2 regions of the Paenibacillus sp. DRB1-1 genome follow, and region 1 is predicted to be linked to the other one. Evidence: predicted binding sites of a transcription regulator. Region 1 holds the regulator's gene; the other holds the start of a gene.
What was found. The regulator LexA, encoded in region 1, represses DNA repair genes until DNA is damaged. The targets are predictions, from matches to a motif close to CGAACATATGTTCG.

Region 1 (6,134 bases):
CTCTTAGTTATCATCACTAAATCACTTTGGGTTTAATTCGTGAAAAGAACTGTTGGATAATACCACTTCACTCATGGATGGAAAATAGTTGAACTCAATGAGCGCATAAGCTATTTGGCAATAGCCACAGTATTCGCTTCTCTTTTGGCGAATACTTGGTGGATTTCCTGCCATGATAGATTTGCGCTTATTGTATTTTGTGAGAAGAGGAATGTTTCATTGAATGGGTACAATCCTTCCTAATACCTAAATTTAATCTCAGATAGGGCCTTATTAGTTTGCAACAATAACTGGTATAGGTCTTTATTTGCGATAATACGCACGATACTTTGCATATCTTTCAGTATAGTATTAAGAAGATTCAATATACTTTTCCAGCGGTCATTTCTTAGCTTTTGTTTATATGGCAAATTTACATAACATTTTTCCCATTAGTGAGTTTATTATTAAAATTGATTCATGAGATGGGGTTATAATTACGGCGATACAATTTTAGTAGGATTATTCATCCAAAACAAAAAGACTCTATCCAGATATCGACAGAGTCTTTTGTATGAATATTTGTTTTTAGGATGGAAAAAGTGTTTCGGAATCTGCGGAACCGCCGTCACCAAGCCAACGGTTAGGACCTGCAAATGAGAAAGTTTTCCCGTTTCCAGATATTTTGACATTAGCGATTTTCCAACCTGGTTTATACCCAGATCCATCAGTTCTAATAGTAATTTTTCTGATGTCACCTAGGTTACTAGTGCTGATTCTTGTTGTATCGGAATCTCCTTGTTCAAAGCTACCATTGAGTGTAGCGGTAGCATAATCTCCATTAGAACCATACAGAGTTATAGAGATGTTCGAGTCTGTTCCCGCATCTTTGAGATTGGCCGTATTTACAGTAACGACATATTCAACATTAGCAAAAGGCGTAACAGACTCTAAACTTCTATTTGAGTCTTGTAATGAACTATAAGTGTCACTTGTGACCTGATCTGCAAAAGAAGGTGCAGCAAAAGCTACAGATGAGATAAGCATTGCTACTGATGCTAGTAAAGATACTTTTTTCATTAAATTGTTACCACCTTTCTAGTATTTGTATTTAATGTTATACATGTGTAATGTTTTTGTACATAGTTCATTGGTTGTGAAGAGAAATTTTTTTCTTGTCTTTGTTTGTTGTATTTTATCTTTATGTGTCGGATATTAGCTTTCTAATAATCATGTATGGGGATGATTATTTAGAGAAGGATTTTTAGCGCTTATCCAGAATGAATTGTCGAGTTGATCAACATGAATCATACATATGAAGTGTTGATCGAATATCGAATTGTTTTCAGCTGCATTAAGTCAGATAAGAGCATCTGTAGTCCAGCCGCTGAGTAGGATATGATGGAGGTTGTGGAATACGGTGGTGGGCAAGTGGGGCCTTATAAAATTTAAAAATAAAAAATTGAGCAAACAATGCAGCAACGTACAAATCCTGGACGGATTTACAGCCAGAATACTTAAGTGAAAAAAGCTGAAGCAAGTTTGAGGGCTATAGGTGTGGTCAGTTGTACACAAAGTTTTTGAGTCAAGAATTCTGCTGCTTTGACTGGGTACTATTTCGCTTCTGTTTTAACTAGTGGAAGCATAGTTGAATATGTCGATGGTATTTAAAGGAAGGCAACTGAATTTAGCAGTTCTATGGAATTTAGGAGTTGGGTGTATCGTTTAACACAAAAAAAGCAGGAAGAATCCTTCCCGCTTTTGCTTGAAAACGATTATTAGCGTCTGCGTTGTCTATCATTTACGCTAAACAGATTAACAGCCAGTGCGTTACCTCTTGCACGCGCAATGGCTCTTTGAGTGGAACGGATGTTTAATCTTCTTCTTCTCAAATCACGTTTGCAATGTCTTCTGCTCATATTATCACCTCCCTTCAAAGAAATGAAGGTGCGGTTAAATCTTAGTGGCGTTTATGCTTACGCTTGGAAATTTTGATATTCAAGGCATTGGTTGCTAGTGCATTTCCGCTTCCTGTTTTAGCAGCTGCGGCTTGAAAGACTTTAACGACCAGATATCTGTTTTTCCCGATGCGATGCTTATACGTTTTAACTCTATTTCTGATCATCTGCATATCTCCTTTGCTTAGTTCTGCTATATACATATGTCAATTGTGATAGTAATGTATCAGCATAAATCTATTAAAAGCAAAAAGAAGCTAGTACCTATATTCCTAATGGTTAATAAAAAAACTCATGCGAACCTGTCTTCGCCTTTTCAACTTTACGTTGCAGGAGAATGTTACAGGCAGGTCAGCATGAGTCTAATAGTGTAGATAAAGATAATAGGCAGTTAGTATGAAAATTATTTACTATTAAGAGTGTTAAGTTTTTTCTCGTAGTACGCCTCTTGAGCAAGAATATGATTCAATTGTTCAGAGAGCTGTTTATATTCTTGGCTGTCTCCTGGATAATTATTTCTTTCGAAAATTACAGCTTCGAGTTGCTTTTCTAAATACCTGAAATGGATAAGTATTTGTAAACTAAATATGGTCGTAGGTTGTTATGTGGGAGTTCTCTTTTGCATACAAATGATCCATTGTTGGAACTCCACAGCTTATGGCGATAAATATCACAACAAACGCTGAAATTACAAGTTTTTTCATTTAATTCCTCCTACAGAGCTATGAGTAATTAATATACCATATTTATCTAAAACAAAAAAAGATCTATTAGTTTTGCCCATGACAGTATAGCTGCTCAAGATCAGTGGGGGATTATTTGAGATGAGGAGGCTGATTTTATAGTAGAAAAAATAGGAATAGGTTGCTGAAATGAAAAAATAGTTGTGAGATACATAATAAACATAATAGCAATACAAAACCGGCTTGCCCTAGGCAGCCGGTTTTGTATTAGTGGTTAGAATAACGGGGGAGAAAGAACGAGAAATCAGTGGAAGTCCCGGAAGAGTCCTACAACCTTGCCCAAAATGCTGACGTGTGTCAGGCGAAGCGGTTCAAAGGCTGGATTTTCAGGTTGAAGCCGGATATGATCTTTTTCTTTGTAGAAGGTTTTAACTGTAGCTTCGTCTTCATCTGTCATAGCTACAACAATATCACCATTATCAGCGGTCTGCTGCTGACGTACGATTACATAGTCTCCGTTAGCAATCCCAGCCTCAATCATGCTTTCGCCTACAACAGATAACATGAATATTTTATCCTCACCAACAAAGTGTTGGGGAAGAGGAAAGTAATCTTCAATATTTTCTGTCGCCGTAATAGGAAGACCAGCGGTTACTTTGCCGACGACGGGCACACGACTAATGGAGTAATTAATCAAGTTGCTGTTATCCGATTCGTCTTGACCGAGTAACTCAATAGCCCGTGGTTTTGTAGGATCGCGGCGAATGAGTCCTTTTTTTTCTAAACGATCCAAATGACCGTGAACCGTAGAACTGGAGGCCAATCCGACAGCCTCGCCTATTTCGCGTACAGAAGGGGGGTATCCCTTTAGACGCACTTCATTGCGGATAAATTCAAGAATGGCCTGCTGGCGGCTCGAAATCTTAGACATACCGTATCAACCCCATTTAGTAACGTTTGGGAAAATTATAGCATAGAACCTCCGTTCGTACAAACATAAGTTCTAAATAATCCCTGAAAATAATTGCGAACTTTTGTTCTCTTTTCTATTGAACAAAACAAATGTTCGTGTTATATTGTGAAAACATAAGAACAAACGTTTGGAGGACGCAGCCAATGATGAAATATAGCACCTATCAAAGTATTTTTCCAATGAATTTAGAAAATTTACAGGAGACCCGAAAAGAGGGGAGAGCGCGTTTTATGCAGTTTATTAGTAATACTCTTCTACTTAAGCTTCTTATTATAGTGATTGTTGCTTGGATTGCAGGAGCAGGCGTACTTACGGTTTTCGCGGCTCCTTCAGCTTCCAAGGAAGAAATGACTAAATTGACGGTACAACCTGGGGATACGTTGTGGCAGATTGCCACAAATCATAAACCGGAACGAATGGATACACGGGTATATATAGAAGGAATTGTGCGAATTAACGATTTAGAGGATCGGGGAGTGCAGGCAGGTCAGATACTCAAGCTTCCTAACTTCTGATCTATAAACTATTAGAGCTTGTCAGGGAGCGTAATGTGGGAGCCTTGACAAGCTCTTTTCTACATGTCAAAGTGTATTATATCTTTGCTTTTATGGAGGGGACACAATTTGGATATAGACAGTTTAGTACAGCGTATTAATGAATTAGCGCGCAAAGCAAAATCCGAGGGATTGACAGAAGAGGAAACCACAGAGCGCGCCAATCTTCGGGAAATTTATTTAGGTAACATTCGCAGTAATTTTCGGCAGCAGCTTGAAACGATTGAATTTGTGGACGATGATACATCAAAGGGAAATGACGGGCTGAAGCATTAATGTTGTTAAAGCGCTCAAGCCTGCAATTTGCCTTTTGTTTTAGGTGCCGTTCTCGGTATCTCTATAGATCAGCTTTGAGGCAATTGTTTTAATGTAATATATCTGGGAAGGAATTGAGAGATGGCCCGATCATTTGAAAGAAAAGTACGCAAAAACACAGCGCATTTAAATAAATCGCGCAAAAAGCAAGGTATTCAAACCATTAGCGTCGCAGGTTCTGCAATGGATATTTTCCGTGGCCGTAACATTACTGTGCCAATTATGCTGGCTGGTCTTTCTGTATTGTACATGCTTATGAGTTACTTTTTGACTAAGACCGGTATGCGAGGGATGGATTGGCTTGTATTCGGCCTGTACTTGATGCTGGCTGTTATCTTTTTTATCCGTCGTCCTTATCTGAAAGTGGGAAAGGATACTCTCTATATGCTGAAAGGTGGTAGAGAACGTCCAATGACGGCAGGGGACATGAAAGGCATTAAGATTGAAAAGGGTTACGTAACCGTTGAAAGAAAAGGTAAGGGCGGTAATTTTATTTTCACAAAATCATTAGGTCGCTATGACACGGATGCCATTGCAGAGAGACTTGAGAAGTTTGCACTATCCAATCAGATACAGGTAGACAAGAAATAACTGATTAAGCCTGTAGCTCTGTAACGAAGGCCGCAAGATGTTATTTCATATAACATGCTGCGGCCGCTTGCTTAATATAGGCACACATAACGATCCAAATGCTAATCAAGCAAATAGGCGTACATATACTGTGGAAAGAGAGTGGATAATCCGATGACGATTCAGGCGGTAATGTTTGATCTTGATGATACCCTTTTGTGGGATGAACGTAGTGTAGAAGAGGCATTTGATGCAGCGTGCCAAACAGGCTCCCGTGAAGCAGGTGTTGATCCGAAAACTCTGGAGGAAGCCGTACGCAAGGAAGCACGCGCTTTGTATGAATCCTATGAAACCTTTAGTTTTACTCAAATGATCGGCATTAATCCGTTTGAAGGATTGTGGGCAAATTTTAGAGCAGGCGAGCAACCTGAATTCCGCCAATTGGAACAGTTGGCCCCTGTTTATCGAAAGGAATCATGGCGCAGAGGACTCCAGCAACTAGGGATAGATAATGAGAAGTTGGCGGAAAAGCTGGCTACCCAATTTGCTTCGGAAAGACGTGCGCGTCCACATGTATATGAAGAAACGTTTGAAATTCTAGAACAATTGAAGGGACATTACAAGCTGTTATTGCTGACAAATGGCTCCCCTGATCTACAACAGGAGAAACTGGATGGAGTTCCTCAATTAGCTCCTTTCTTTGATCATGTTGTCATTTCAGGTTCATTTGGTCGAGGCAAGCCTGATCCGTCTATATTCCAGCATGCTTTGGGGCTTCTTGGTATTGAGCCTGAACATGCTTTAATGGTAGGAGATAAACTGACGACTGATATTCAAGGAGCGTTGGCAGCAGGTGTACACTCGGTCTGGGTGAACCGAAACGCTAAAACCAATACCACAGAGATCAAGCCGAAGTTCCAGATCAAGCATCTGTCTGAATTGGACGGAATTATTCAATCGTTAAAGTAAGAAATCCATAGTCTTTAGAAACAAGTATTAAGAAAACTCCCTTCGCTCGATTGTTACAGAGCAGAGGGAGTTTTTTTATTCACACAAGGATAAATTCGTAATCATGCTTTAATGAAGGTTGGATCTTCATACG
Region 2 (6,134 bases), 4.9 Mb from region 1:
ACAAGTATCGTTTCATATATATTTTATTATTTGACAAATAGCATTGTCAAGGGAATGCAAACATTAGTAGACTACCATGCAGCTTTCCATGTAATAACTAGCTCATCCTATCCGTTCATACTAGCCAAAGGTTCAGCAGCCGTTTGGCAACTATTCCTCCCACTGCAACAATTCCTCGTCATCTGAAGCAGCGTCATGCCCGGCCGCAGTGAGATGATTGACTACCCGGCGTGTCATATCCCCCGAATATCCGCGTCTCATGAGAAAAGGGTAGGTTTTCCTTTTTTTCTCCATTATATCACCACGTACCTGATTCCATTTCTTACGTCCGACCGTCAAAGCGCTCTCCCACTCCTCATTATCGGTAATCTCACCTAACGCTTCGCCAATAGAGGCTTTAGAGATGCCCTTCTGACGAAGTTCTTGCCTAACCCACATCTTCCCCTTACGTTGGCTTGTTATGCGCTGCCTTGCCCATTGACGGGCGTATAAATCATCATCTACGAGTTGTTCCCTATGCAGTCGGACCATTACTTCGTCAATAACAGACTGATCCAGTTCTTTTTGCGCCAAACGCTGGGCAATTTCCTGACATGTGCGAGGCTTTCGCCCCAAATAACGAAGCGCAAGTACATAAGCCTGTTGCTTTTCATCTGCCAGAACGATATCTTCCAGTTCTTTTTTAACGAATGACGTTCCTTTGAACATATTGTACTTGATCATTACATCTTCTAATACAGACAGTGAATAAGGACCAAAATGAATGATATACCTTCCACGTTTGCGTCCCTGTCCCTGCTCTATCCTAGTAATCATCAATTCCTCATGATCCGGAAAAAGAGAAATCCCTTGTTGCTTATTTGCTTCCGAAGTGTATTCATCTTCATCGTCCAACTGCAATATACTTCCCTCACTTTGAAATTCACGAAAGCAGCCTTTGAACACCTGCTACGCAAAAGTTAGATTCCACTGACAAAGCAGACTCTAGTTGATGCAAAAATGCCCTGCACAACTGTGCAGGGCATCAGAATCATGCTATTCAAACGGACGATGCCATAACCCTGGCCCCAGTTCACAAACCAGGATTCACCGAGCTTTATTCAAGCTCCAACAATTCCTGTTCTTCCTTCGCTTGCTGTGCCAACTCTTCTTCTGTAGGCGGAGCAACCGTCGTAATCAAATTGCTGGCCACCCGAATTTTTTGTTCGATCGTACTAGCAATATTCGGATTTTCCTTCAAAAATTGCTTAGCATTCTCACGTCCCTGACCAAGGCGCTCACCTTCGTAGGAATACCAGGCTCCGCTCTTGTCGACAATGTCATGCTCCGTACCGATGTCGATCAAGCTACCTTCTTTGGAAATGCCCTCACCGTACATAATATCCACCTCAGCCTGACGGAAAGGAGGGGCAACTTTGTTCTTCACGACTTTAATACGTGTGCGGTTACCCACAATGTCGTTACCCATTTTCAAACTTTCAATACGACGAACATCCAAACGTACCGTAGAGTAAAACTTCAAGGCACGTCCACCTGGTGTTGTTTCAGGGTTACCGAACATAACACCTACTTTTTCACGTAGCTGGTTAATAAAAATAGCAATGGTTTTCGACTTATTAATGGCTCCAGAAAGCTTACGCAATGCCTGAGACATCAAACGTGCTTGAAGACCAACGTGGGAATCTCCCATTTCGCCTTCAATCTCTGCCTTGGGCACAAGTGCCGCTACGGAGTCAACAACTACAATATCTACTGCTCCACTACGTACAAGAGCTTCGGCAATCTCAAGCGCCTGCTCTCCTGTATCTGGTTGCGATAGTAACAACTCATCAATATTGACGCCCAGCTTGCTTGCATACGACGGATCAAGCGCATGCTCGGCGTCGATAAAGGCGGCTTGTCCGCCTGTTTTTTGCACCTCTGCGATAGCGTGAAGAGCTACTGTCGTTTTACCGGATGATTCCGGTCCGTATATTTCAATAACCCGGCCTCTTGGAAAGCCGCCCGTTCCTAACGCAATATCCAAAGCAATCGAACCACTGGGGATCGTTTCCACTTGCATGTGGGTAGACTCACCCAACTTCATAATGGAACCTTTACCAAATTGCTTTTCTATTTGACGGAGCGCCATATCCAGCGCAGCACGACGATCTGACAATAAACTCACATCCTTCATTGTTTGTACTTTAATAATACCTTGTTTTGACACGCTTGCCAAGCATTTTTTCGAACATACATTCGTTTTTTTGTTCACACAGCTCTCTTCTACAATTACACCTGTCTCTTAAAACAAAAAAAGAACCGCTGGCAAAAGGCTTTGCAACGGTTCTTCCGATAAGAAGATTATATCATGAATATCTATCTAAAACAACTCTACGACCCACACTGTACATAGATGTTTAAGAGAGTTTCTCGTTCTCTACCAGTCTGCGCCACAATCTGTACAGGATTGCTTTGACTGATCGCAGTCGGATTGTTTCACGGTTACCACTCAGTCTCAGTTCATGTACTTCCGTTTCCTTGTCGCGTTCAGCAATGCCAATATACACCAGACCGACTGGCTTCCGTTCGGAATACCCAGGCCCGGCAACACCAGTAACTGAAAGTCCAAAATCACTGTCCATGATCATTCTTGCCTGCTCTGCAAGCACAAGGGCTACTTCCTTACTCACTGCACCTGGCGCTTGATCCCCTTCCAAATAATCATAAGGCACGTTGAGTAATTTCATCTTCATTTCATTGGAATAGCACACGATGCCACCTTGAAACATAACAGCACTGCCAGGTATAGAAGTGATGTGTTCCATCAGCATTCCACCTGTACAGCTTTCTGCCGCACTCACAGTGAGTCCGCGTTTGGCCATTAGATCTACGATAACCTTCTCCAGCGTAACATCTTCGCTTGCATACATATATTCCGAAAGACGCTGCTGAATTTCTACTTCGGTAGCCGTCAGCTTAATTAATGCTTCACTTTCGCTGGCCGCCTTGGTGGATATACGGATCGTGACTTCCCCTTCCTTGGCATAAGGAGCAATCGTGGGGTCTGTCTGGGATTGGATCAGATCTAACAAATGGGTTTCAAGAGCTGACTCACCGATCCCTGCAAATTTTAGCATTTTTGAATAAATTGGCATTTCCTCACCGCTCAATGCCTGCTGAAGCAACCAAGGTTTCGCTTGGTTTGCAAACATGGGTTTGAGTTCCTTAGGCGGTCCAGGCAAAACTACATAAAATTTACCGTCCTGTGCAATTGCGTCGCCCACAGCTAGCCCCGTCTCATTTTCAAGCGGAGTAGCTCCTTCAATAGAAAGCGCCTGCCGGCGGTTATTCTCGGTCATTTCTACCCCACGGTTACGGAAAAACTGATCTAGCTTATCCATTGCAAGACGATCTATGTGCAATTTTCGCCCCAATACAGACGCTATCGCATCTTTCGTCAAATCATCCTGAGTCGGTCCCAGACCGCCGGAAAACAAAATAATATCCGCACGCTTCTGAGCAATTCTTATTGCTTCCTGAAGCCGATCTATGTTATCGCCAACTACAGTCTGAAAATATACATCGATTCCGATTGTAGCCAACTCTTGTGACAAATATTGAGCATTTGTATTTACTATTTGACCGAGCAATAACTCTGTACCTACTGCAATTATTTCAGCTTTCATCAATTCTTCCTCCTGTACTGCAAATATTATGGGAATTATGTAAAGAAACAGCAATAAGTTTAGTCCCTATTGCTGTTTCCATAAAATTTATCCTGTTAAACTTTGGAGGAACTCAGCAAGTGGATATTTTTTACAAAGTAATCAATACCCGAATAAATGGTGATCAACACCGCTGCCCATATCGCTATTAAATCAAACGGGATACCAAGAAAAACAAACGGGAAATTATTAATGAGCAACGCTACAATAGCAACGATCTGGATGATCGTCTTCAATTTGCCCCAATTGCTTGCAGCAACCACAGAACCATCCAGTAAGGCAATCTGACGCAGACCCGTAACCGCAAACTCACGGCTAACAATCACAACGACAATCCACGAATCAATTTTTCCCATTTCTACCAAGGAAACCAAAATGGCGGTTACCAAAAGCTTATCAGCAAGGGGGTCCAACAGCTTGCCCAAATTGGTGACCATATTATTTTTACGTGCCAAATATCCGTCAAGACCATCCGTGCTGGCTGCTACAAGGAAAATGATAGCCGCAATCAGCTGATTATACGGCAGCTTGAAAGCTCCGATCTCAATCGGCGGCGGATAAAAATCAAAGTCCACCAGCAAAGCCAGCATCATCACCGGAATAAGGCAAATCCGCGTTATTGTAATTCTGTTGGGTAAATTCACAACACACTCTCCCCTGATTATCGTACTTGATTACAAATGGCAGTTTTCGGATTAAATTCAATCCTATGTAAATCGCTATCGACGAGCGCTATACACCTGAATTGTCTGCATTTTCGTTACAAGTATAATATGGCGCAAAACGCATGTCAAAATAACCTGCCGCACATCAAGCAACGTTTTTTCCTACAAAATGTATGAGGGAAAACGGCTTTATTTCATGTTTGTAAATTGAAGCTCCAATGGCAAATCAGCTTTACGCAGCAATTGAATGATCGCCTGTAAATCATCCCTGTTTTTTCCGGTCACTCGGATTTGATCACCTTGAATCTGACTTTTAACTTTTAACTTGGAGTCCCGAATAAGAATGTTAATTTTCTTGGCATTCTCCTGATCAATTCCCTGCTTAAGCGAAAGACGCTGACGCACTGAACCTAAAGAGGCGGGTTCCAATTTGCCATACTCCACATTTTTAAGGGACAGACCTCGTTTGGCCATTTTAGATTGCAAAATATCAATCACCGCATTTAGCTTGTATTCGTCTTCCGATGCAATCGTAAGAGCTTCTTTCTCAAGCTTGAGGCTACTTTTGCTATCCTTGAAATCAAATCGTGTTTCAATTTCACGCTCCGTCTGATGAACCGCATTTGTCAACTCCTGCATATCCATTTTGGAGACGATATCAAATGAATTTTCTGAAGCCATCGTTTCACTTTCCTTTCCACAACAAAGTTCAATATCTAATTATAGGCTAGTCATTTACAAAAATCCAATAATCCGTTGACTAAAAAGGCGTTCTTGCCAGTTTTCCTGACAAAAACGCCTTTATTTCAATTACGGTCAAAATATCTAATTATGGCTTCGTGTTGGGGTTCGGAACATATCCAAAAGTCCAAGCACAATATGAGCAAGACCAAAGCCCAGTATGCCATAGCCCCATGCATTCGGTGTCAGATAATAGCCCAGTAAACTGACAATTATACCGAGCCCAGTCACAATCCAGCTGACGGTCATAACGTATACACCTCACTTTGCGGAAAATGAAATGACTGCCTTTCCAGGAATTACAGTCATTAGTATTTCCTCGCACCAAGGCGTTTATTCACCATCAGTAGTTGTAGAATCTGTACCACTTTGTGCTGAATCCGTACTGCTACCTGTCGTAGAATCTGCAGGTGAACCCGTCACCCCTGCACTCGTTCCGGTCGAAGAAGCTTCTCCTTGCTGGATCAGTACACGAGTAGTCGATTTATTATCTGTTATCGGTTGACCTGCTACGGAAATATCTGTGGCAGAAGACCGTCCTGATTTGATATATAAACCTTCTGGACCAATATCGAAAGACATGGCATCTCCACTTTTAGTCATACCATAACTCAGCTTTTCTCCACGGGAATTTTCTCCCTTGTACACTTCAAGCCAGCTTTCGCCCGTCGCTTTAATATCAACCTTGACTGCCGCTCCCGTTGAACTGGATACTTTGAAAATCGTCGTCTTGCCTTGCTTGCCGTCCTGTGCCACTGTTACACCTTGTTGTGGCGTAGTCGTACCCGGCTGCTGTCCAGTATCTGGAGTAGTAGCATCCGTACTCCCCGTACCACCTGGCTGAGTTTGGCCGGTTTGCCCCGCATCAGGAGTCTGCCCACCAGCACCATTTGGAGCCGTCGTTTGACCATTGTTCGGCTGTGTTGTAGTGGTATCAGGAGTAGACGTGCTTGGTGTGGTGCTTGGTGTGGTAATCGGCGTTGTGTTTTCTGCTGTTTTTGGAGTTGAATGGTTGTTGCTC

Region 2: a site for LexA is predicted at 2,228-2,241, ahead of recA (recombinase RecA). Genes of this name have one in related genera too.

Annotation. Positions count from the first base shown of each region.
Region 1 covers NZ_JBODQH010000001.1:5,202,031-5,208,164, forward strand. Annotated here, with positions in the region: gene ACQW03_RS23310 (YjcZ family sporulation protein) at 1-36, shown strand, start outside; gene ACQW03_RS23315 (PLAT/LH2 domain-containing protein) at 568-1,059, opposite strand; gene ACQW03_RS23320 (hypothetical protein) at 1,758-1,898, opposite strand; gene ACQW03_RS23325 (hypothetical protein) at 1,940-2,104, opposite strand; gene lexA (transcriptional repressor LexA) at 2,925-3,551, opposite strand; gene ACQW03_RS23335 (LysM peptidoglycan-binding domain-containing protein) at 3,740-4,108, shown strand; gene ACQW03_RS23340 (DUF896 domain-containing protein) at 4,217-4,423, shown strand; gene ACQW03_RS23345 (hypothetical protein) at 4,544-5,053, shown strand; gene ACQW03_RS23350 (HAD family hydrolase) at 5,207-6,001, shown strand; gene ACQW03_RS23355 (1,2-dihydroxy-3-keto-5-methylthiopentene dioxygenase) at 6,103-6,134, opposite strand, start outside.
Region 2 covers NZ_JBODQH010000001.1:271,710-277,843, forward strand. Annotated here, with positions in the region: gene ACQW03_RS01150 (regulatory protein RecX) at 151-900, opposite strand; gene recA (recombinase RecA) at 1,097-2,158, opposite strand; gene ACQW03_RS01160 (competence/damage-inducible protein A) at 2,400-3,668, opposite strand; gene pgsA (CDP-diacylglycerol--glycerol-3-phosphate 3-phosphatidyltransferase) at 3,764-4,351, opposite strand; gene ACQW03_RS01170 (YajQ family cyclic di-GMP-binding protein) at 4,562-5,053, opposite strand; gene ACQW03_RS01175 (hypothetical protein) at 5,198-5,362, opposite strand; gene ACQW03_RS01180 (RodZ domain-containing protein) at 5,447-6,134, opposite strand, start outside.